3 regions of the Streptomyces rubradiris genome follow, and region 2 is predicted to be linked to each of the others. Evidence: riboswitches for the same ligand, from Rfam matches in the RefSeq annotation. Region 2 holds a riboswitch; each other region holds the start of a gene.
The links. A riboswitch is a leader RNA that binds a small molecule or an ion and turns the genes downstream of it on or off. The one in region 2 is predicted to bind cyclic di-AMP.

Region 1: another riboswitch for cyclic di-AMP. It lies ahead of Srubr_RS32610 (M23 family metallopeptidase); the one in region 2 lies ahead of Srubr_RS34745 (LysM peptidoglycan-binding domain-containing protein).
Region 3: another riboswitch for cyclic di-AMP. It lies ahead of Srubr_RS28455 (transglycosylase SLT domain-containing protein); the one in region 2 lies ahead of Srubr_RS34745 (LysM peptidoglycan-binding domain-containing protein).

Annotation. Positions count from the first base shown of each region.
Region 1 is NZ_BNEA01000015.1:4,360,068-4,367,496, reverse strand. It holds gene trmB (tRNA (guanosine(46)-N7)-methyltransferase TrmB) at 1-53, shown strand, start outside; gene Srubr_RS32620 (PrsW family intramembrane metalloprotease) at 137-1,432, shown strand; gene Srubr_RS32615 (aldo/keto reductase) at 1,502-2,446, opposite strand; gene Srubr_RS32610 (M23 family metallopeptidase) at 2,525-3,592, opposite strand; cyclic di-AMP (ydaO/yuaA leader) riboswitch at 3,602-3,769, opposite strand; tRNA gene Srubr_RS32605 (tRNA-Met) at 4,117-4,190, shown strand; gene Srubr_RS32600 (dihydrofolate reductase family protein) at 4,256-5,389, opposite strand; gene Srubr_RS32595 (MarR family winged helix-turn-helix transcriptional regulator) at 5,475-5,984, shown strand; gene Srubr_RS32590 (GTP cyclohydrolase II) at 6,088-6,723, shown strand; gene Srubr_RS32585 (DHA2 family efflux MFS transporter permease subunit) at 6,737-7,429, opposite strand, start outside.
Region 2 is NZ_BNEA01000015.1:4,829,506-4,836,934, reverse strand. It holds gene Srubr_RS34770 (NAD(P)/FAD-dependent oxidoreductase) at 1-1,118, opposite strand, end outside; gene Srubr_RS34765 (Ppx/GppA phosphatase family protein) at 1,563-2,504, opposite strand; gene Srubr_RS34760 (DUF501 domain-containing protein) at 2,501-3,037, opposite strand; gene Srubr_RS34755 (FtsB family cell division protein) at 3,067-3,543, opposite strand; gene eno (phosphopyruvate hydratase) at 3,649-4,929, opposite strand; gene Srubr_RS34745 (LysM peptidoglycan-binding domain-containing protein) at 5,328-6,077, opposite strand; cyclic di-AMP (ydaO/yuaA leader) riboswitch at 6,083-6,257, opposite strand; gene Srubr_RS34740 (LysM peptidoglycan-binding domain-containing protein) at 6,441-7,429, opposite strand, start outside.
Region 3 is NZ_BNEA01000015.1:3,456,384-3,463,812, forward strand. It holds gene Srubr_RS28445 (LolA family protein) at 1-264, opposite strand, end outside; gene Srubr_RS28450 (polyprenyl synthetase family protein) at 663-1,673, opposite strand; cyclic di-AMP (ydaO/yuaA leader) riboswitch at 2,265-2,441, shown strand; gene Srubr_RS28455 (transglycosylase SLT domain-containing protein) at 2,444-2,932, shown strand; gene Srubr_RS28460 (HAD family hydrolase) at 2,962-3,774, opposite strand; gene fahA (fumarylacetoacetase) at 4,037-5,254, shown strand; gene Srubr_RS28470 (M56 family metallopeptidase) at 5,498-6,436, shown strand; gene recQ (DNA helicase RecQ) at 6,473-7,429, opposite strand, start outside.

The DNA.
Region 1 (7,429 bases), 470 kb from region 2:
ACGTCGTGAACGATCTGCTGTTCCGACGCGTACCGCACCGCCAGGACGGATAGCCGACCGGAGGGCCCGGACCACTCAACCGGCCGGGCCGATAATCCGCTCAGCCCCTCGTCCCGTCACCGTTAGGGTCGATGCCGTGGCCACCAGTCCTCCGTTCCCGACCCTTCCCCCGAGCCCCGGCGACGGTGTGCTCCGCCACCCGCACTGGTGGCAGCGCAGGTGGGTGCGGTACGGGGCGCCGAGCACGCTGCTCGCGCTGTCCGGGCTGGTCATCCTCGCGCTCGTGCGGCGGCAGACCGGCACGGACGGCTTCCTCGTCGGGCTCGGGCTGGCCGTGCTGCCCGTGCCCTGGCTGATCGCCGCGTTCCGGTGGCTGGACCGGGTGGAGCCGGGCCCCTGGCGGAACCTGGTGTTCTCCTTCGCCTGGGGGGCCTGCGCGGCGGCGCTGATAGCCATCGTGGCCAACAGCTTCGCCACCGAGTGGATCGCCACCTCCACCGCCGACCCGGCGAGCGCCGACACCCTCGGGGCCACGGTGATAGCGCCGGTCGTGGAGGAGTCCGCGAAGGCCGCCGCCGTGCTGCTGGTCTTCCTCTTCCGCAGACGCGACTTCACCGGGATCGTGGACGGCGTGGTGATAGCGGGGACCACCGCCACCGGGTTCGCGTTCACCGAGAACATCCTCTACCTCGGTACGGCCTTCGGGACCGACCAGCTCACCGGCGACCGGGGCATCGCCTCCGTCACCGCCGCCACCTTCTTCGTGCGCATCGTCATGTCCCCGTTCGCGCACCCCTTGTTCACCGTCCTGACCGGCATCGGCTTCGGCATCGCCGCGCTGTCCGCCGAGCGCCGGCCCGTCCGGCGGGTCCTGCTGCCGGTGTGCGGACTGCTGCTCGCGATGGGCATGCACGCCTTCTGGAACGGCTCGGCCACCTTCGGGCAGTACGGGTTCTTCGCCGTCTACGGCGGCTTCATGGTGCCCGTGTTCGGGCTGGTGACCTGGCTCGCGGTCTGGACCCGGCAGCGGGAGCTGCGCGCCGTGCGGGCGGAGCTGCCGGCGTATGTGCTGGCCGGGTGGCTGGGGCCGGGCGAGCCGTTCGCGCTCGGGTCGATGCGGGCGCGCCGGATGGCCCGGGACTACGCCCGGCACCACCACGGCCGGCCGGCGGCCCGGGAGGTGGCCCGCTACGAGCGGTACGCCACCTCGCTCGCCTTCCTGCGCCGGCGCGGACGCGCGGGCAAGGCCGGGGCGGACTTCACCGTGCGGGAGCGGGAGCTGCTGGCGGAGCTGTGGCGGCGCCGGCACGTGGCCCGGCCGGCGCTGGAGTACGCGAGCCGGGCCGCCGCTCCGGCCCCGGTGTACCGGCCGGCGGCGCCGTACGGATACCCGGCGGTGACGTACTCCCCCTACAACCCGTACCGGACCTGACGGGAGGGCGTGCCGGACGCCGGGCGGGCGGGCGGCACCGCCGGAGCGGGCCGTCGTACGGCCGTCCTTCTAGGCCGAGGCCTCCGTCAGCTTCGCGACCTCCGCGTCCGTCAGCGTCAGCTCCGCCACACCGAGCAGCGCCGGAAGCTGCTCGGGCGTGCGGGCGGAGGCGATCGGGGCGGTGACCGTCGGCTGGGCGGCCAGCCAGGCCAGGGCGACCGTGGCGACCGGGGCCTCGTGGGCGGCGGCGACCTCGTCCAGGGCCGCCAGGACCTGCTGGCCGCGCTCGGAGGCCACGTAGTCCCGCACCCGGTCGGCGCGGGCGCTGTCCACCGTCGCGCCGGGCCGGTACTTGCCGGTCAGGAAGCCCGAGGCGAGCCCGTAGTACGGGACGGCGGACAGGCCCTCGGCGGCGACGAGTTCCTGGAGCGGGCCCTCGTAGGTGTCGCGGGAGACCAGGTTGTAGTGCGGCTGGACGGCGACGTAGCGGGCCAGTCCCTCGCGGTCGGAGAACTCCAGGGACGCGCGCAGGCGCTCGGCGCCGATGTTGGAGGCGGCGATGTGCCGGACCTTGCCGGCCTTCACCAGCTCGTCCAGCGCGCCGATGATCTCCTCGACCGGCACCTCGGGCTGGTCGAAGTGGGTGTAGTAGAGGTCGATGTAGTCGGTGCCCAGGCGGCGCAGCGAGGCGTCGGCGGCGGCCTTGATGTTCGCGGCGGACAGCCCCTGGAACTCGGGGTGCTGGCTGACCTTCGTCGCGATGACCACGTCCGAGCGGTTGCCGCGGGCCTTGAGCCAGGCGCCGAGGACGGTCTCGGACTCGCCGCCCTTGTTGCCCTCGACCCAGGCCGAGTACACGTCCGCGGTGTCGATGAAGTTGCCGCCCGCCGCGGTGTAGGCGTCGAGGACGGCGAAGGAGGTCTGCTCGTCGGCCGTCCAGCCGAAGACGTTGCCGCCCAGGGCGAGCGGGAAGACCTTGAGGTCGGAGGAGCCGAGTGTGCGAAGTGACGTCATACGCCATGTCAACGCCGGCGGGGGCCGATCGCATCCCGCCGCCGGCGCCGATTTTCCCGGTCTTCCGGAAAGGGACCGTCAGGGGGTGAGGCCCTTGTCGCGCAGCCACGCCATCGGGTCGATGCCCGTGGGCGCGCCGCCGGGGTGGACCTCCAGGTGCAGGTGCGGGCCGGTTACGTTGCCGGTGGCGCCGACGCGGCCGATGACCTCGCCGGTGCTGACCTTCTGGCCGGCCGTGACGTTGATCGACGACTGGTGGCAGAACCACAGCTCGGTGCCGTCGTCCAGGGTCAGGATGGTGCGGTAGCCGTAGGCTCCGGCCCAGCCCGCCTCGGTGATCGTGCCGCTGTGCACGGCCTTGATCAGGGTGCCGGTGGGGGCGGCGAAGTCCAGACCGGTGTGGTGGCCGGAGGACCACATCGAGCCGGCCTGCCCGAACGTCGAGGTGATCGTGTACGAGGAGGTGGGCAGCGCGTACTGCTTGGCGAGCTCGGCCAGCCGCTTCTCCTCGGCCGCCCGCTTCGCCTCGGCCGCCGCCTTCTCGGCCTCGGCCTCCGCCTTCTCCTTGGCGGCGGCGGCCTTGGCGGCGGCCTCCTCCTCGGCCTGGGCGGCGGCCTCGGCGGTCTGCTTCTCGGCGGCGGCGAGCGCGGCCGCGGCGGCCTTGCTGTCGGCCTGACCCTGCTGCTGCTCGGCCTGCGCCATGATCCGGTTGCGCAGCACCTCGCCCGCGTCGGCGGTGTCCTGGCCCGCGTCGGAGGCCACGGCGACGGTGGCGAGCGTGGTGGTGCCGGCCGCCTCGGCGGGCCGGTCGTCGCCGGAGCCGTCCTGGAAGAGGGAGCCGACCGAGGGCAGGTCCGGCATGGAGATGGAGACCGGCGGCTTGCCGGTGTTGGCGCTGGCCATGCCGCCCGCGCCGACCGCGGCCATGACGCCGACGCCGAGGACCGTGGAGCTGCGCGCGAAGCCGCCGCGCTGCTTGGCGACCCGGTGCCGGCCGCGGACCGGGGCGACGGTTTCCTCGGTGGGGTTCCACTCCTCCCACGGGCCCTCGTCGGCGCGGTAGGCGCCGTAGCCGAAGGTCTCGGGCTCGGACTCGCGCTGTGCCGGTATGGACGGGGCTTCGGGGCCAGGCCGGTTGGACGCCACGCGGGCGTACTCCTTTCCTTCCTCCGCCTACCGGGTTAGCTGACGGGTTCGGAGCAGGAAGGTCTCCTACGCGCGTATACCGGTCGTGGACTCGCGTGAGTACACGACGGTATCCGCGTGATTCACCCCAAGGTGGTGGTTCCCCGGTTCCCTCGCGGGATTCGGCGCGTGCGCACGGAGCCGCCTCTTGTGACGGCTGGGACGACCGCGCTGCGTTATCGAACGTTAATAGACCTGACAGTCACTTTCCAAGCCGGTCCCCTTGATCATTAACGTTTTCACCGGTGGAGTTATCGGTAACTATCCCGCTAGAACGGGCAATTTGACCAGCACTCAGAAGCGGTCAGCAGTCACTCGCGATTTTGATGGTGACTCAGTTGTTATACGTGTGCGCTCGCCCGGTCACCGCGCGTGACCCCCGCTCGACCACCCCTCGGGAAGGCCCGCCAGGGGGCCCGCCGGGAGGCCCGCGGAAACCGGTGTGCGAAGCACCCCGCGCATGGCGTACACTGGAGTCACAACGACGCGGGGTGGAGCAGCTCGGTAGCTCGCTGGGCTCATAACCCAGAGGTCGCAGGTTCAAATCCTGTCCCCGCTACTGAAGGCCCAGGGCCCGGAATCCCAAGGATTCCGGGCCCTGGGTGTATACGCACCCAGGGCGTCTCAGCCCGGCAGATGGGCGTTCGGCGCCTTCGCCAGCTCCTCCAGCTCCGGCAGTACGACGACCCGCGCCCCCGCCGCCGTCAGCACCCCCGTCCCGTCGGCCGCCTCGACGAACGTGTCCGGCTCCCGCCAGGCGGTGACCACCCGGCGCACCCCGGCCCGCAGGATCAGCTCGGCACAGGGCGCCGGCCGGGAGGCACGGCGGGCGCACGGCTCCAGGCTGGAGTACACCGTGGCGCCGGACAACCGCGGGTCGGCCGGGTCGGTCTTCGCCAGCGCCGCCTCCTCCGCGTGCACCACCGGGTCGCCGCCCTCGCGCGAGTGGCCCCGGGCCAGTTCCGTGCCGTCGGCGGCGACCACCACCGCGCCCACGCTGAACGCCGTCCGGGAAGGCGGGCACAGGGCCGCCAGTTCGCAGGCGGTGCGCAGCCAGTGGCGGTCGGCGGCGGTGGCGTCCGGACCGGAGCCGGGAGCCGTGGGCGCGTACCGCATGAGGACCACGTCCTCGATCCGCCGGGTCTCCAGCAGGCGCAGGCGTCCGCCCTGGTAGGGGCCCGGCCCGAACAGCCGCGGTGCCGCCGGATCACCCACGAACAGCGGGGCGAGGGCCAGCTGGAGTTCGTCGGCCAGGCCCTGCCGGAGCAGCTGGGTGTGGACCGTGCCGCCGCCCTCGACCATCAGCCGCCGCACACCGCGCACGTCGTGCAGGTGCTCCAGCAGGGCCCGCCAGTCCAGCACGGGGCCGAACGGGACGACGTCGGCGGTGTTCCCGAGCAGGCGCGCGGCCCGTACGGCGCCCTGGTCGGTGGTGCAGACGAGTTTGTCGCCGCCGGTGTGCCAGAAGCGCGCCGCCGGGTCGAGGTCGCCGGAACCGGTGACGGCGACCTTCAGCGGGTACTCCGGCCGGCCCGCCGCGCGCCGGGCCGCGCGCCGCTCGGCCGAGCCGACCAGCAGGCGGGGGTTGTCGGAGCGGATCGTGCCGGCGCCGACCAGGATGGCGTCGGCCGAGGCCCGTACCCCGTCGACCCGGTCGAAGTCGGCCGGGCCGGACAGCAGGAGCCGCTCGGGGCCGGTGTCGTCCAGGTAGCCGTCGAGGGAGACGGCGGCGGACAGCAGCACGTACGGCAGGGGCATCGGCGCTCTTTCCTGTGGAGGCGGACGGGCGGGGCGGGGCCGCGAGCGGCTTGGTTCAAGTTTTAAACAAACCTACACTGGCGTCATGACGACCCGCTGGCTCACGCCCGAGGAGCAGCGCGCCTGGCGCGCCTACATCGCCGCCTCCCGCCTCCTGGAGGACGCGGTCGACCGGCAGCTCCAGCAGGCGGGCGGCATGTCACACCTGTTCTACTCGGTGCTGGCCGGTCTCTCCGACGCCCCCGGCCGGCGGCTGCGCATGACCGACCTCGCCGAGGCGCTGAAGATCACCCGCAGCCGGCTGACGTACGTGGTGAACCGGCTGGAGCGGGACGGCCTGGTGCGCCGGGAGAACTGTGCCGCCGACAAGCGGGCCTCCCTCGCAGTGCTGACGGACGAGGGGATGGCCGTACTGGAGCGTACGGCGCCCGGGCACGTCGAGACCGTCCGCTCGATGCTGTTCGACCGGCTCACCGAGGAGCAGGTGGGGCAGCTGGAGGAGATCTGCACGGGGATCGCGCGCGGATTGCAGGGCGAGGGGGCCGGGGCGGGTACGGACGACCTCCCCTGGCGGCGCCGTTCGTCCTGCTCCTGACCTGCTCCCGGCCTCAGATCCATTGCTTCAACTTTTAAGCATGGGGTAGGGTCCCCGCGTGCCACTGCTTCAAGTCTGAAGCACATGCTCCGGAGGGACCCGCATGCCCGACATCCCCACCGCCACCCCGCGCGCCCGCGTCCGGGTACCGCTGCGGTTCGCCGACGGCTACGGCGCCGACGCGGAACTCGTCACCTTCCACGGCCTCGCCGACGGCCGGGAGCACCTCGCCATCGTCCTGGGCGACCCGGGCCCCGTCCCGCTGGTGCGGCTGCACTCCGAGTGCCTGACCGGGGACGTCTTCAGCTCGGCCCGCTGCGACTGCGGACCGCAGCTGCGCGAGGCGGTCGAGCGCATCGCCGAGCGCGGCGGCATCCTGCTGTACCTCCGCCAGGAGGGCCGGGGCATCGGTCTCTACAACAAGCTCGACGCGTACGCCCTCCAGGACGAGGGGCTCGACACCTACGCGGCGAACGCCGCCCTCGGCCTGCCGGAGGACGCCCGCGACTACACGGCCGCCGCCCAGATGCTCACCGCCCTCGGCGTCACGGAACTGGACCTGCTGTCCAACAACCCCGACAAGGCGGCCCAGTTGCGCGCGCTGGGCATCGCCGTCCGGGACCGCGTGCCCACCGGCGTCTTCACCACCGCCCACAACATCCGCTACCTGCGCGCCAAGGCCCTCCAGACCCGGCACACCCTGCCGCTGACCGAACTCACGGAGCTGACGGCGGGCTGACCGGCGGCCGGGCTCAGCCCTGCCGTCCGCCCGGGAGGCGGAGCGCGGCCGGTACCGCGAGGGCGAGCAGTGCCGCCGCCACGGCGTAGGTGAGCCGGAAGCCGGCCGGGTCCGGGCCGGCCGCCCCGAGCAGCACGGACAGCAGGGCCGTACCGACCGACGCGGCCAGCTGGGCGTTGATGCTCAGCGCGGTGCTCGCCCCGGCCAGCCGGTCCGCGGGCAGATCGCGGCTCGCGGTGGTCATCGCCGGCATCAGCGTCATCCCGGCGCCCACGCCCATCACCATGCCCGCGACGACGATCCGCCACGACGCGGCCCCGGGCGTCCCGGTCTGCCAGGCCAGCAGGGCCATGCCGAGGGCGCCCACCGCGCACCCCGCCGCGATCAGCAGGCGCGGAGCGACCCGGTCGACCCGCCGCGCGGCGATCTGCATCGTCGTCCCGACCACGAGCCCGACCGGCGCGCCGAGCAGCCCGGCCGCCGTGGCGCTCAGGCCCCGCTCCTGCTGCCAGTACAGCGGGCCGAGCAGCATCGAGCCGAAGTAACCGCAGGTGAACGGGGCGAGCGTGGCGACGCCGGCGGCGAAGGTACGGTCCCGCAGCAGCCGCAGGTCCAGCAGCGGCGCGCGGACGGTGAGCGCCCGCCGCACGAAGGCCGTGACGAGCACCGCACCGGCGAGCGTCGGCACCAGCGCGCCGGGGGCCGT
Region 2 (7,429 bases):
ACGCCCTTGTGCAGGCCGAGGCCGGCGACCGCGCCCTTGTTGGCGTGCTCGTACTCCTTCTGCGGGAAGCCCCGCATGCCGGAGACCACGTTGTCGCCGAGGACCTTGGCCTGGCGCAGCGCGTGCTGGGCGTTCGGCGGGCACCAGGCGTTCTCGTTGCCCGCCTTGCGGCCGACGAGGTCCGGGACCTGCGCGTTGTCACCGGCGGCCCAGATGTAGTCCGTGCCCTTGACCTGGAGCGTGGGCTCGCAGTCGACGTGGCCGCGCGGGCCGAGGGGCAGGCCGAAGCGGGCGAGGGCCGGGTTCGGCTTGACGCCGGCCGTCCACACGATGGTGTTGGCGTCGACCTCGAGGCCGTTCTTCAGCACCACGTGGCCGTCGACGCAGGAGTCCATGGAGGTGGAGAGGTAGATCTCCACGCCCCGGCTCTCCAGGTGCTCCTTGCCGTACTGGCCGAGCTTGGGGCCGACCTCGGGCAGGATCTTGTCGGCGGCGTCGACGAGGATGAAACGCATGTCCTCGCGGGACACGTTCTTGTAGTACTTGGCCGCGTCCCGGGCCATGTCCTCGACCTCGCCGATGGTCTCCGCGCCCGCGAAGCCGCCGCCGATGAAGACGAAGGTGAGCGCCTTGCGGCGGATCTCCTCGTCGGTCGTGGAGTCGGCCTTGTCCAGCTGCTCCAGGACGTGGTTGCGCAGGCCGATGGACTCCTCGATGCCCTTCATGCCGATGCCCTGTTCGGCGAGGCCGGGGATCGGGAAGGTGCGGGAGACCGCGCCCATGGCGATGACCAGGTAGTCGAAGGGCAGCTCGTACGCCTCGCCCACCAGCGGGGCGATCGTGGCGACCTTGCGGTCCTGGTCGATGGTGGTGACCCGACCGGTGAGGACCTCCGCCTTCGGCAGCACGCGTCGCAGCGGGACGACGACGTGGCGAGGGGAGATGCTGCCGGCGGCGGCTTCGGGGAGGAAGGGCTGGTAGGTCATGTACGACCGGGGGTCGACGACCGTGACGGTCGCCTCGCCGTAGCGCATCTTCTTGAGGATGCGCCGAGCTGCGTACAGGCCTACGTACCCACCGCCTACTACGAGGATCCTGGGACGCTCCGTGGTGCTCATGCCATCGAGTATCCACCCGCCCCAAGGGGGGTGCTCGTGCGCCCCTTCACAAGAACCGACAGGCCCTGTGTTAAACTCCGCGACCCGCGTGACCGAGGTCATGCGGCCCAGCGGGAACCGCGCGGCGGTTCGCCCCGTTGTCAAGGCCGCGTGAGCAGCCTCTCCGGAGTCGCGGGGTGGTCGTGGAAGTGTCGTGAAGCCTCCGGATCAACCTCCTCCAGGGCCCGTTCGCGTCCTTCATCTGAACATGTTCAAACGGTCTTTGATGCCCCGGAAGGGCCAACCGGCCCCGTTCGGGGGACCCCCGGGACCGAATTCCTTGTGAAGAACTTCACGAAGCTTTCCGCGCGCATGCGACGAAGGGCCCCCGAGGGGGCCCTCCAGGACGCTCAAACGTTATCCAACCTGCTCAGCGGTCGGCTACCGGTGAGTAACAAAAGAGACCTACGCCACCGACCACGCGATGCCGTCCAGGATGTCGTGCTCGCTCACCACGACCTCCTCGGCGCCGGTGCGTTCCATGATCGCGAGCAGCACGAGGGCGCCCGCGCCGATGACGTCGACCCGGCCCGGATGCATGGACGGGACGGCGGCGCGCTCGGCGTGCGTGGAGCGCAGCAGCCACTCGGTGATCTCCCGGACCCGGCCCTGGGAGATCCGGGAGTGGTGGATGCGCGCGGAGTCGTACTCGGGCAGTTCCTGGGCGATCGCGGACACCGTGGTGACCGAGCCGGCCAGACCCACCAGGGTGCGCGCCTCGCGCAGCGGGACCGTCCGCTCGGCCAGGTCCAGGGCGGCCTCCACATCGGCCCTTATGGCGGCGATCTGCTCCCCGGTGGGCGGGTCGGAGACCTCGCCGCCGTGCACCAGGTGCCGCTCGGTCATGCGCACGCAGCCGATGTCCACCGACCGCGCGGCGCGCACGTGGTCGTCGCCGACGACGAACTCGGTGGAGCCGCCGCCGATGTCCACCACCAGGTAGGGCCGGGTGAGGTCGGTGCGCCCGGTGAGTTCCTTCGTGGCGCCGGTGAAGGAGAACTCGGCCTCCTGGTCGCCGCTGATGACCTCCGGCTCCACCCCGAGGATGTCCAGCACGCCGCGCGTGAAGTCCTCGCGGTTCTCGGCGTCCCGGGAGGCGGAGGTGGCGACGAAGCGAACCCGCTCGGCGCCGTGCTCCTTGATGATCCCGGCGTACTCGCGGCAGGCGGCGAAGGTGCGCTCCAGCGCCTCCGGGGCGAGCCGGCCGGTGCGGTCGACGTCCTGGCCGAGCCGCACGATCGTCATCCGGCGGTCCAGCTCGGTCAGTTCCCCCGTCGCCGGGTCGGCGTCGGCGACCAGCAGCCGGATGGAGTTCGTGCCGCAGTCGACGGCCGCCACACGGGTCACTTCGCGTCCTCCTCGGGGGTGCCGGCGGTCACGCACGCGCCCTTGCGCCACCACTCCGGCAGCATCGCCAGGGCCTCGTCGCCGAGCGGGTTCACGCCCGGCCCTGCGGCCAGCGAGTGGGCGACGAGGACGTGCAGGCACTTCACCCGGTCGGGCATGCCGCCCGCGCTCGGGAAGCCCTGGAGGACCTCGATCTCGTCCCGGCGCCGGATGTAGTCCTCGTGCGCGGCCCGGTAGGCGGCGGCCAGCCCGGGGTCGCTCTGGAGCCGCTCGGTCATCTCCTTCATGACGCCGTTCGCCTCCAGCGTGCCGATGGCGGAGGACGCCTTCGGGCACGTCAGGTAGTACAGCGTCGGGAAGGGCGTGCCGTCGGGCAGGCGCGGCGCCGTCTCCACGACGTCCGGCTGACCGCACGGGCAGCGGTGCGCGATGGCCCTGAGGCCCCGCGGCGGGCGGCCCAGCTGCTGCTTGAAGGCCTCTACGTCCGCGTCGGTGGGCTCGGTGCGCGGAGTGGGCGGCGGAGGGGTTTCCATGACTGGCTGCTCGGAGACTTTCTGTCGGTTCACTGGTCGGAGGCGTCGGACTTGTCGACGCCGTCCCAGACGTTCGCGTACCAGGGCCGGCCGGCGGCCCCGAGGTCGGCGCGGGACTGCTTGGCCGCACCGGGGTCGACGACCACGTACCCGGTCTCGCCGGGCCGTACGTAGTGCAGCCGGCGGCGGATCTGCTGCTCGGCGTAGGCGTCGTCCTGCCAGCGCGCCTTGAGGTCCCGCAGCCGCTCCACCCGCTCGCGGGCCTGCCGCTGCTCGCGCTGGAGGTCGGCGATCTCCGCACGCTGGGAGACGTACTGCCGCATCGGGTAGGCGAGGGCGACGACCATCGTGCACAGCACCAGCGCGAGCAGCGCCGCCCGGCCGGTGAGCCGGGAGCGGCGGGCCTGCCGTTTGGTCTGCGAACGGTAGACGCGGGCCGCGGTCTGCTCGCCGAGCAGCCTGATCCTGGTCGCGGTGGAGAACCGGTCACGGTCCTTCACGCCCATCTTCCCCGCCTCCCGTCACACGCGCGTACGTCCCCGGACACGGTACGGGACCGGGTACGGGGACGTACGTACGACTGGCTAGGACTTAGCCCAGGTTGGGTCGGCTCAGCCCTTGAAGCGCGGGAACGCGCTGCGGCCGGCGTAGACCGCGGCGTCGTCGAGGATCTCCTCGATGCGCAGCAGCTGGTTGTACTTGGCGACGCGCTCGGAGCGGGCCGGGGCGCCGGTCTTGATCTGGCCGCAGTTGGTGGCGACGGCCAGGTCGGCGATGGTGACGTCCTCGGTCTCGCCGGAGCGGTGGGACATCATGCACTTGAAGCCGTTGCGCTGGGCCAGCTCGACGGCGTCCAGGGTCTCGGTCAGCGAGCCGATCTGGTTGACCTTGACCAGCAGGGCGTTGGCGGCGCCCTCCTCGATGCCCTTGGCCAGACGCTCGGGGTTGGTGACGAACAGGTCGTCGCCGACCAGCTGCACCTTGTCGCCGAGCTTGGCGGTGATGGTCTTCCAGCCCTCCCAGTCGTCCTCGAAGAGCGGGTCCTCGATGGAGACCAGCGGGTACGCCTCGACCAGCTCGGCGTAGTACTCGGTCATCTCGGCGGCGCTGCGGTTCTTGCCCTCGAAGACGTAGGAGCCGTCCTTGTAGAACTCGGACGCGGCGACGTCGAGCGCCAGGGCGATCTGCTCGCCGGGGGTGTAGCCGGCCTCCTTGATCGCCTCCAGGATGAGGTCGAGGGCCTCACGGTTGGAGCCGAGGTTCGGGGCGAAGCCGCCCTCGTCGCCGAGGCCGGTGGACAGGCCCTTGTTCTTCAGGACCTTCTTCAGGGTGTGGTAGACCTCGGTGCCCCAGCGCAGGGCCTCGGAGAAGGACTCCGCGCCGATCGGGGCGATCATGAACTCCTGGATGTCCACGTTGGAGTCGGCGTGCGAGCCGCCGTTCAGGATGTTCATCATCGGCACCGGCAGCAGGTGCGCGTTCGGGCCGCCCAGGTAGCGGAAGAGCGGCAGGTCGCTGGCCTCGGAGGCGGCGTGGGCGACGGCGAGCGAGACGCCCAGGATGGCGTTGGCGCCGAGGGAGCCCTTGTTGTCGGTGGCGTCCAGGTCGAACATGGCCTGGTCGATCAGGCGCTGCTCGGTGGCGTCGTAGCCGACCAGCTCCGGGCCGATCTGCTCGATGACGGCGAGGACGGCCTTCTCGACGCCCTTGCCCTGGTAGCGGTTCGGGTCACCGTCGCGCAGCTCGATGGCCTCGAAGGCGCCGGTCGAGGCGCCGGACGGCACGGCGGCACGACCCGTGCTGCCGTCGTCGAGGCCGACCTCGACCTCGACCGTGGGGTTGCCTCGGGAGTCCAGGATTTCCCGGGCTACGACGACGTCGATGGACGGCACGAGCATCTCCTTCTTGGATGTGACGCTGGAAGTGCGGGGCTGGTGTGCCTTGCGACTAGAGCCTAACCGTCCCGGGCCGCTCGGCCATCGACCGACCGCCCCGTGGACAGAGCGACGGTACCTTTTGTTTCTGAACGAAACAAAGGGGGCCGGGTCATTCCGGGGCCAGGGGCGCCGGGCCGGACGCGGAAAACCCCGCCCTGGCGCGTACGGGGGAACACGCGCCGGGGCGGGGAGCCCTTGGGGGACGGGGGTGGCCCGCACGGGGCCTTGGGGGGCCGCCTGGATGTACGGGCCTTGGGGGCCTTGGCCGTACGGACCCTGGGGGCCGTGGCCGTACGGGGCCCGGGGGAGCCTGGGGCCCGCCGGGATGTGCGGGCCGTGGGGTCCCGGGGGGCTTACTTCAGGTGGAGCTGCTGGCCCGGGTAGATGAGGTCGGCGTCCTGGACGATGTCCTTGTTCAGCTCGAACAGCTTCTGCCAGCCGCCCGCGACGTGGTGCTCCGCGGCGATGGTGCTGAGCGTGTCGCCCTCGACGACCTTGTACTCGCCGTCGCCCTTCTTGACCTTCTTGCCAGTCGGGGTGGTGACGGTCTTGCTCGCGCCGCCGGTGCTCTTGCCCGAGCCGGTGCTCTTGCTGGTGCTGGTGCTCTTGCCCGTGGAGGCGGCCGGACGCTCGGCGGAGCGGGAGGCGGCCTGCTGGTCGGCGGAGCGGGTGGAGGTGCCCGAGTCCTGGGCGGACGGGACGGACGGCGCCGGGGCGGAGCCGTTGTACGGGGTGCTCGACAGGCCGGTGCCGCAGACCGGCCAGGCGCCCTTGCCCTGGGAGGCGAGGACCTTCTCGGCGACGGCTATCTGCTGCGACTTGCTGGCCTGGTCGGCGGTGGCGGCGTACTGCGTGCCGCCGTACGCGGCCCAGGTGGAGGCGGAGAACTGCAGACCGCCGTAGTAGCCGTTGCCGGTGTTGATGGACCAGTTGCCGCCGGACTCGCACTGGGCGACCGCGTCCCACTGGGAGGCGGTGGCGGCGGAGGCGTTGCCGGCCGCCATCAGCGGGGCGGCGACGGCGGCACCGGTGACACCGGCGAGCGTGACGGCGCGGACGGCCTTGGACGGACGACGGTGCTTGCCCTTGCCGGAAAACAGCATGGATCGATTCCCCTCACCGACGCCTGCGAGGTGAGCTGTCGGGTTCGGGCCGGTTGAGTTGCCCGGCCGCGTCCGACGCTTTCGCGTGACGCGGCTTCACCCCCAGCCGGTCCCAGCCTCAACTGCTGGGCCCGGCGCTTACCTTGGGTCCCCCGCTCCTGCCTACGGCGCTTGACGCGACGACTGTTCCCGGGCGACCGCCGGCAGGATTCGGCGTGGCGGAAGCCGGGGCTCGCGGTGACGAGCGGCCTCGACCGTAGACAGGTGATCGCCGGAATTTCAAAGACGATCAGGGCTTCTGAGACTCATCCCACACTTTCGCCAAACCGGACATCAGGGCAGTAAGTGGGGCACCAAGTCCCGCTACTTCGCGTCCGATTCGCCCTGGACGTTCAGGGTCTGACCGGCGGTGATGTGGTTCGGGTCGGCACCGATGGCCTTTTTGTTGCCGGCGTACAGCGCGTGCCACCCGCCGTCGACGTCAAGGGAGTCGGCGATGGAGGACAGCGAGTCGCCCTGGCGGACGGTGTAGGTGTCCGTTTCACGGGAGGCGTGACGGCCGGACGCAGTACCGTTCTGACCGTTTGTCAGGGTTTCGTCCGCACTGGGGCCCCGGTGGCGTCCGCCGGTGCCGACGGTTCCGGTGTCGACCAGACTCCAAGACCCGGCCGCCTGCTGCGGGTTGCTCACGGTCCCGGCGTCCGGGGTGGCCGTCGGGGCGCCGCCGGGGTACTGGGTGTTTCCGGTGTCGGGCGTGGGGGACTTGTCGGACTTGGTGGTGTCGGTGCCGGTGGAACCGGGGGTCTCGCCCGCCCCCTTGTCGGCCGCCTTGTCCGCTTCTTCGCCGGCGGCCTTGCCCGTACCCTCGCCACCCTTGCCGGCCTTGTCGCCCTTGTCCTGCTTGGTGGACGGCGTGCCGGTCGGGTCCGAGGAGGGGCCGGACCCCGGGTCGGCGGTGGAGCCGGTGGAGCCGGTGGAGGGCGACGCGTCCGGCCGGCCGGACGGGTCGGAGGTTCCGGGAGCCTTGGACGTACCGGAGCCGCCTGCCGATCCGGACGCATCCGCCGAACCGCCGGTGCCGCCGGAGTCGTCGACGCCCGTGTCGACCTCCATGGACCCCGAGTTCCGCGTCAGGCCGGACAGCAGGGCACAGGTGGCCCAGGGGGTCGTACCCCGGTCGGCCAGGATCTTCTCGGCGACGGCGATCTGCTGCTGGCGGCTGGCCTGGTCGGGGCTGGCCGCGTACTGGCCGCCGCCGTACTTGTCCCAGTCCTCCTGCGAGATCAGCAGGCCGCCGTAGTACCCGGTGCCGTTGTCCGCGCTCCAGGAGCCGCCGCTCTCGCACTCGGCCA
Region 3 (7,429 bases), 1.4 Mb from region 2:
GGTGATCTTCACGGTGCCGGACAGCTGCTGCACGTCCGACTTGGCCATCTTGTCGATGAGCTGCTGCGCGGTGATCTCCGGCAGGTCGGGGGCGCCGGAGTCGGCGAGCGCCGGGACGAGCCCGATCGTGGCCGCCGCCACCCCCACCACCGCGACGGGAACGGCGTACCGGGCGGCCTTGCGTCGGCCGGAGCGCGAAGCCCCGTCCCGCGCGGCCCCCTCGTGCGCGGCGCCCACTGCGTCGTCGGATTCGTACGGTGCCATGTGTGCCTTACCTCCGTCGTCGGCGGCGGCTGCTCTCACGCTGGTCAACCCTGAGCCGCCATTCTCACCCGAATCGGTGAGGAGTGGTGATGCGTGCGGTTTCCATATGACCAAATCCGCCGCGCGGAAGCGTCACCCCTCGGAGGCAACTGCGCCTACGCCTGCGGTATGACACCCGGCGGCCGCGTCACCCCGCGACCCGTAGGGGTCGTGCAGGAGGCCGCGCCCATGCGAGGGACGCCGGGATCCGGCCACGGAGGGACACCGGGGTCCGGCGGGACCGTGCGGAAGTCGGCCGTACGGCAGTCCGTCATGGGTCGTACGGTCGAACAGACGTGCACTCGTACGCCGGTCGAGCCGGGACGGTGGGGCGTTCGGCCCGGGTGGGCCCGGCCGGGTCAGCCGGCGCGGTGGACCACCGCGTCGCACAGCTCCATCAGCGCGGCCTTGGCGTCGCACTCCGGCAGCGGGGCCAGCGCGGCCCGCGCCTCCTCCGCGTACCGGACCGTGTCCCGGCGGGCCTGCTCCAGCGCGGGATGGGCGCGCAGCGCGGCCAGCGCACGGGCGTGCCGGGCGTCGTCGCTGAGGTCGGAGTCCAGCAGTTCGCACAGCGCGATGTCCTCGGCCAGCCCGAGCCGGGCGGCCCGCTCGCGCAGCCGGAGCACCGGCAGCGTCGGGATGCCCTCGCGCAGGTCGGTGCCCGGGGTCTTGCCGGACTCGTGGGAGTCGGAGGCGATGTCCAGGACGTCGTCCGCCAGTTGGAAGGCGACGCCGAGGCGTTCGCCGTACTGGGTGAGCACGTCCACGACCCGCTCGCCGGCGCCGGACATCATCGCGCCGAACCGGCAGGACACCGCCACCAGGGAGCCGGTCTTGCCGGCCAGCACGTCCAGGTAGTGCTCGACCGGGTCGCGGCCGTCCGAGGGGCCCGCGGTCTCCAGGATCTGCCCGGTGACCAGCCGTTCGAACGCCAGGGCCTGCACCCGGACCGCCTCCGGACCGAGGTCGGCGAGGATCTGGGAGGCGCGGGCGAAGAGGAAGTCGCCGGTGAGGACCGCGACGGAGTTGCCCCAGCGGGTGTTGGCGCTGTCCACCCCGCGCCGTACGGCCGCCTCGTCCATGACGTCGTCGTGGTACAGCGTGGCCAGGTGGGTGAGCTCCACGACCACGGCCGACGGCACGACGCCCGGCGCGTACGGGTCGCCGAACTGGGCGGCGAGCATCACGAGCAGTGGCCGGAATCGTTTCCCGCCGGCCCGCACGAGGTGCTGCGCGGCCTCGGTGATGAACGGGACCTCGCTCTTGGTGGCATCGAGCAAGCCTTCCTCGACAGCCGCCAATCCGGCCTGGACATCGGCTTCCAGAGCCTGGTCCCGCACGCTCAGCCCGAACGGCCCGACGACGGTCACGAGGGGTCTCCTGTCTGCTGGTGTCTGCTGGCGATTACACGGTTTGTCGATAGGTCGCTGCCATCACTCAAGTCAGCGTATCCGGTCCTGTTTCGATCACCGATAGCGCCCACCGGTCCAGCCTGGGTGGTATCGGATCATGACCGCCATGACTTTGATCACACGGTAATAAAGGGACATATATCGACTTAACGTTAATCCGGATACCGTGTCGCGACCTCTCCACACCTTCCTCACTCCCCCCTCCCCCGCCGGCCCCTACGACAACGACGCGCACCACTCCCCGGGTTCCACCACGACTCGGACTTCAGACGTGAATCCCCCTAATCCCCCATGTCTGATTTGAAGTCTTTTGCTATTTCGTGAATTGAGTCACTCGGCCGACCCGCCCGCGCCGCCCTCCACCCCCGCCGTCACCCTTGCTCCGTCGGCCAGTTGAGGATTGGCAACCGCAAAGGATCAAGCACCCCATACGGCGACGATCAAGGCCAAATGGCGCGTTGTATGAATCCGGTACTTGTTCCCGACATGTGCTCTCGCATACGTTCCGGGCCGTCGGGCGGACGCCGAATCCTGCCGCCGCCCGCGCAACCCATTCACGAACTCATTCGTACGGCAGGAGCGGGGGACCCAGGTAAGTCGCCGCGCCGGACGGCATCCGCCGCACCGGAACGGCTCGGGGTGAAGCCGTGCCTCCTTCCGGGCACGGCCGGGCACCTCCCCGCCCGAACCCGACAGCTCACCTCGCAGGCGCCGGAGAGGAACTTTCGATGCCTGCTGCCGCTCAGCACCGCCGTACCCGGAACACCCGCCTCGTCCGCGCCCTCACCGCCGCCGGCACCGGCGCCGCCGTGCTCGCCCTGCCACTCATCGGCGCGACCGGCGCGTCGGCCGCCACCACCGCGGCCCCGACCGTGGGCACCACCCCCGCCGGATACCCGGACAACCTCGACGGCTGGATCCGCGAATCGCTCGCGATCATGGCCGAGAAGAAGATCCCGGGCACCTACAACGGCATCCACCGCAACATCATCCGCGAGTCCTCCGGCAACCCGGCGGCCATCAACCTCTGGGACTCCAACGCGGCCAAGGGCATCCCGTCCAAGGGCCTGCTCCAGGTCATCGACCCCACCTTCAACGCGTACCACGTCGACGGGACGTCCTTCGACATCTACGACCCGGTCGCGAACATCACCGCCGCCTGCAACTACGCGGCGGACCGGTACGGGTCGATCGACAACGTCTTCGGCGCCTACTGACCGGCCCGGCCGCCCAGCCCGTCCCGCGGTCAGGCGGCCGGGAACAGTCTTTCGAGGACGACGGCGACGCCGTCGTCCTCGTTCGACACCGTGACCTCGTCGGCCACCGCCTTCAGCTCGGGGTGCGCGCCGGCCATGGCGACACCGCGCGCCGCCCAGCGGAACATGGGGATGTCGTTGGGCATGTCACCGAACGCGAGGGCCCGTTCGGGACCGAGCCCCAGCCACTCGGCGGCCAGCGCCAGACCGGTCGCCTTCGTCACCCCGCTCGGCTGGAGCTCCACGGTGCCCGGCCCCGACATGGTGACGGTCGCCAGCGAGCCCACCGCCGAGCGCGCCACGGCCGCCAACTCGTCGTCGGACAGCTCGGCGTGCCGCAGCAGCACCTTGCTGATCGGCTCGGCCCACAGGTCGGCGCGCCGGCCGACCCGCACCGCGGGCAGCGTCGGGTGCGGCATCCGGTAGCCGGGCTCGATGAGCGTGCGCCCGTCCTCGCCGTCCTGGTCGACCGCCGCGAACACCTGCCCCACCTCCGCCTCGACCTTGCCGAGCGCGGTCTCCGCGAGATCACGGTCGAGTTGGACCGACCACAGCAGCCGGCCGGCCCGGGCGTCGTAGACCTGCGCTCCCTGCCCGCACACCGCCAGCCCGGTGCAGCCGAGGCGCGCGAGCAGGGACCGCACCCGCGGCGCCGGGCGGCCGGTGACCACCAGGTGCCGGGCCCCGGCCCGCGCCACCCGCGCGAGCGCGGCGAGCGACCGGTCGGAGACGGTGTCGTCGCCGCGCAGCAGTGTTCCGTCCAGGTCAGTGGCGATGAGGGCATATGCCGGGGTGGATGCCATGCCCAGAGAATACGGACCCCGGGCCCCGCCGACTCCTCCCCCGTTCCCCGCTCCCGTCGTACCGCCCGTCCCCAACTGCCGCCCACGGCACGCCCGGTGACGGACGCCCACGGAACTGTCGCGGGCCCGTGCGAGCACTCTTTCGAGCAAGCCCCGGGACACAAAGACCACTGCCCATGACACGCGTGTCGGCCGTAACGTGTGGCCCGACCACATGGAACGCTTCGCCATGCATGGCACGGATGAGAGTGAGGCAGCACCCATGCCCCCCTTCGACGTCCCCGAGGGCGACCCCTTCGGCCCGCACAACCTCCCCTATGGCGTGTTCTCGCCCACCGGCAGCACGGAGCGGAGGATCGGCGTCCGGCTCGGGAACCACGTCCTCGACGCGGGCGCCACGGCGGCGGCGGTCGGCTCGCCCCACCAGGCGCTGCTCGCCGCCCCCACCCTCAACCCGCTGCTGGCCGCCGGCCGCGCCACTTGGTCGGAGATACGGCGCGCCGTCACCTCCTGGGTCACCGACCCGGCGCACCGCCCGGCCGTCGAACCGCTGTTCCACCCCTTGTCCGAGGTGACCCTGCACCTGCCCTTCGACGTGGCGGACTACGTCGACTTCTACGCCTCGGAACACCACGCCCGCAACGTCGGGCAGATCTTCCGCCCGGACGCCGAGGACAGCCTCACCCCCAACTGGAAGCACCTGCCGATCGGTTACCACGGCCGCGCCGGCACGGTCGTCGTCTCCGGCACGGACGTCGTACGGCCCGCCGGGCAGCGCAAGGGCCCCGCCGACCCGGCGCCCGTCTTCGGCCCGTCGATCCGGCTGGACATCGAGGCCGAGGTCGGCTTCGTGGTGGGCGTGCCGTCCCAGCAGGGCCGCCCGGTGGCGCTCGGCGACTTCCGCGAGCACGTCTTCGGGCTGTGCCTGCTCAACGACTGGTCCGCGCGGGACATCCAGGCCTGGGAGTACGTCCCGCTCGGCCCGTTCCTCGGCAAGTCCTTCGCGACCTCCGTCTCGGCGTGGATCACCCCGCTGGAGGCGCTGGAGCACGCGCGCGTGGCACCTCCCGAGCGCACCCACCCGCTGCTGCCCTACCTGGACGACTCGGCCCCCGGCGTGGAACCCGGCGGCTACGACCTCCGCGTCTCCGTCGCGGTCAACGGCCATGTGGTCTCCGAACCGCCGTTCTCCACCATGTACTGGACCGCCGCCCAGCAGCTCGCCCACATGACGGTGAACGGCGCCTCGCTGCGCACCGGCGACCTGTACGGCTCGGGCACGGTGAGCGGCCCGGCCGAAAACCAGCGCGGCTCGCTGCTGGAGCTGACCTGGAACGGCCGCGACCCGCTCGAACTCCCCGACGGAAAGCGGACGTTCCTGATGGACGGGGACGTGGTGACCCTGTCCGCCTGGGCTCCGGGCCCGGACGGCCACCGGATCGGGCTGGGCGAGGTCACGGGCCGCGTCGTGGCGGACTGAGCCACGGCACGGCGGCCGGCCCCGCCGACGGGGCCGGGACAGGGTCCCGGCCCCGCCGAACTCGCGTGCCCCACCTGGGATCTCGCCGTCTTCCCCGGTCGGATCGCCGCCGACACCTGACTCACACCGCCCTTCTTCGCCATACTGACAGGGACACGCGTCCGCACCCCGCGCGGCCGTGCGATGCGTGCCCCGCACCACCCAGCACCCGCACGCCTTCCGACCAGGAACCGGAGCCCCGGCATGACCGTCTGCCTGCTCCTGCTGAGCGCCGTCGCCCTGACGGCCGCCGTACCGGCGCCGCGCGCGCTGACCCGGGCGGCCTGGCCCGAACGGGAACCCGTGGTCGCGCTGTGGGTGTGGCAGTGTCTGGTCGCCACCGTCCTGCTGTGCTGCCTGACCGCACTGGTCCTGGGCGCGGCGGCCGTCTTCCACACCGTCCGCGACCACGTGTTCGCCCCCGCGCCGCCCGCCGTCACCGCCGCCTACGACCTGTCCGCCACCCCCGTCTGGGCCACCGCCCTCACCCTGCTGCTGGCCTGCGGGGCCGCCTGGACGACGGCGATGCTGGCCCGGGAGCTCTTCGAGGCCCGCCGCAGCCGGGGCCAGGCCCGGGCGCAACTGCGCGAACGCGCCCCCGAACTGCCGCCGGGACTGCGGGCGCCGCGCGGGCCGATGCTGGTGCTGGAGGACGAGTACCCGGACGCCTGGTGGATGCCGGGGCACCCGCCGCAGCTGGTCGTCACCACCGGGGCGCTGCACCGCCTCACCGACCTCCAGCTCGACGCCGTCCTCACCCACGAGCGCGGACACGCCCGCGCCCACCACGACTGGCTGCTGCACCTGTCCGCCGCGCTCGCCACGGGCTTCCCGCGCGTGCCGCTCTTCGCCCACTTCTGTGACCAGACACACCGCCTGGTCGAGCTGGCAGCCGACGACGCGGCCTCCCGGCGCTGCGGGCACCTCACCACGGCGCTCGCCCTGATCGAGCTGAACCAGCACCGGGGCGTGCTCTCCTGCGCCTCCAGCCGCCGGCTGCTGGGCGAGCGCGTGGACCGGCTGCTGGAGCCGCCGCCGCGGCTGCTGCGCCGGCACCGGGCGCTGACCACGACGGTGGCCGCGCTGGTCCCGCTGCTGCCGCTGCTGATCACCTTCGCTCCCGGGCTGACGGCGCTGTCCTGACGACGCTGTACCAGGCGCCCTGGGGGCGAGGGCGGGCTACGCCCAGTCGGGCTCCGGCTCGGGCTCGTCGGCCGGCTCGGGCCAGTCCGCGTCGTCCGGTGCGGCGGCGGGGGCGGGCGGTGCGGCGCCGTCCAGGGAGGCCAGCACCCGGAGCACGCCTTCGCCGTACGTCGCCAGCTTCTTCTCGCCGACGCCGTTCACCGTGCCCAGCTCCCGCACCGAGCCGGGCCACCGGGTCACGATCTCCCGGAGGGTGGCGTCGTGGAAGATGACGTACGCCGGGACGCCCTGTTCCCGGGCCTGCTCCGCGCGCCAGGCCCGCAGGGCCTCGAAGGCGGGGAGCAGCGCCTCGGGCAGCTCGGCCGCGGCGGCCTTGGCCTTGCCGGCGCCGGCGGCACCGGAGCCGCCGGCGGACCGGGACCGGGAGGCGGCCGGCTTCTTCGGCTCCTTGCGCAGCGGCACCTCCCGCTCGCGCCGCAGCACCGCGCCGCTCGCCTCGGTGAGCACCAGCGTGCCGTACTCCCCCTCGACCGCGAGGAGCCCCTGGGCCAGCAACTGCCGGATGACGCCCCGCCACTCGCCCTCGGTGAGGTCCTGGCCGATACCGAAGACGGACAGCTGGTCGTGGTCGAACTGGATCACCTTGCCGGTGCGCTTGCCGAGCAGGATGTCCACGATCTGCACCGCGCCGAACTTCTGTCCGCGTTCCCGCTGCAACCGCACCACCGTGGACAGCACCTTCTGCGCGGCGACCGTGCCGTCCCAGGTCTCCGGCGGGGCGAGGCAGGTGTCGCAGTTGCCGCAGGCTTCCGCGTCGGCGTCCTGGCCGAAGTAGGCGAGCAGCTGGCCGCGGCGGCACCGGGCGGTCTCGCACAGCGCGAGCATGGCGTCGAGGTGGGCGGCGGCCCGGCGGCGGAACGCCTCGTCGCCCTCGCCGGACTGGATCAGCTTGCGCTGCTGTATGACGTCGTTCAGGCCGTACGCCATCCAGGC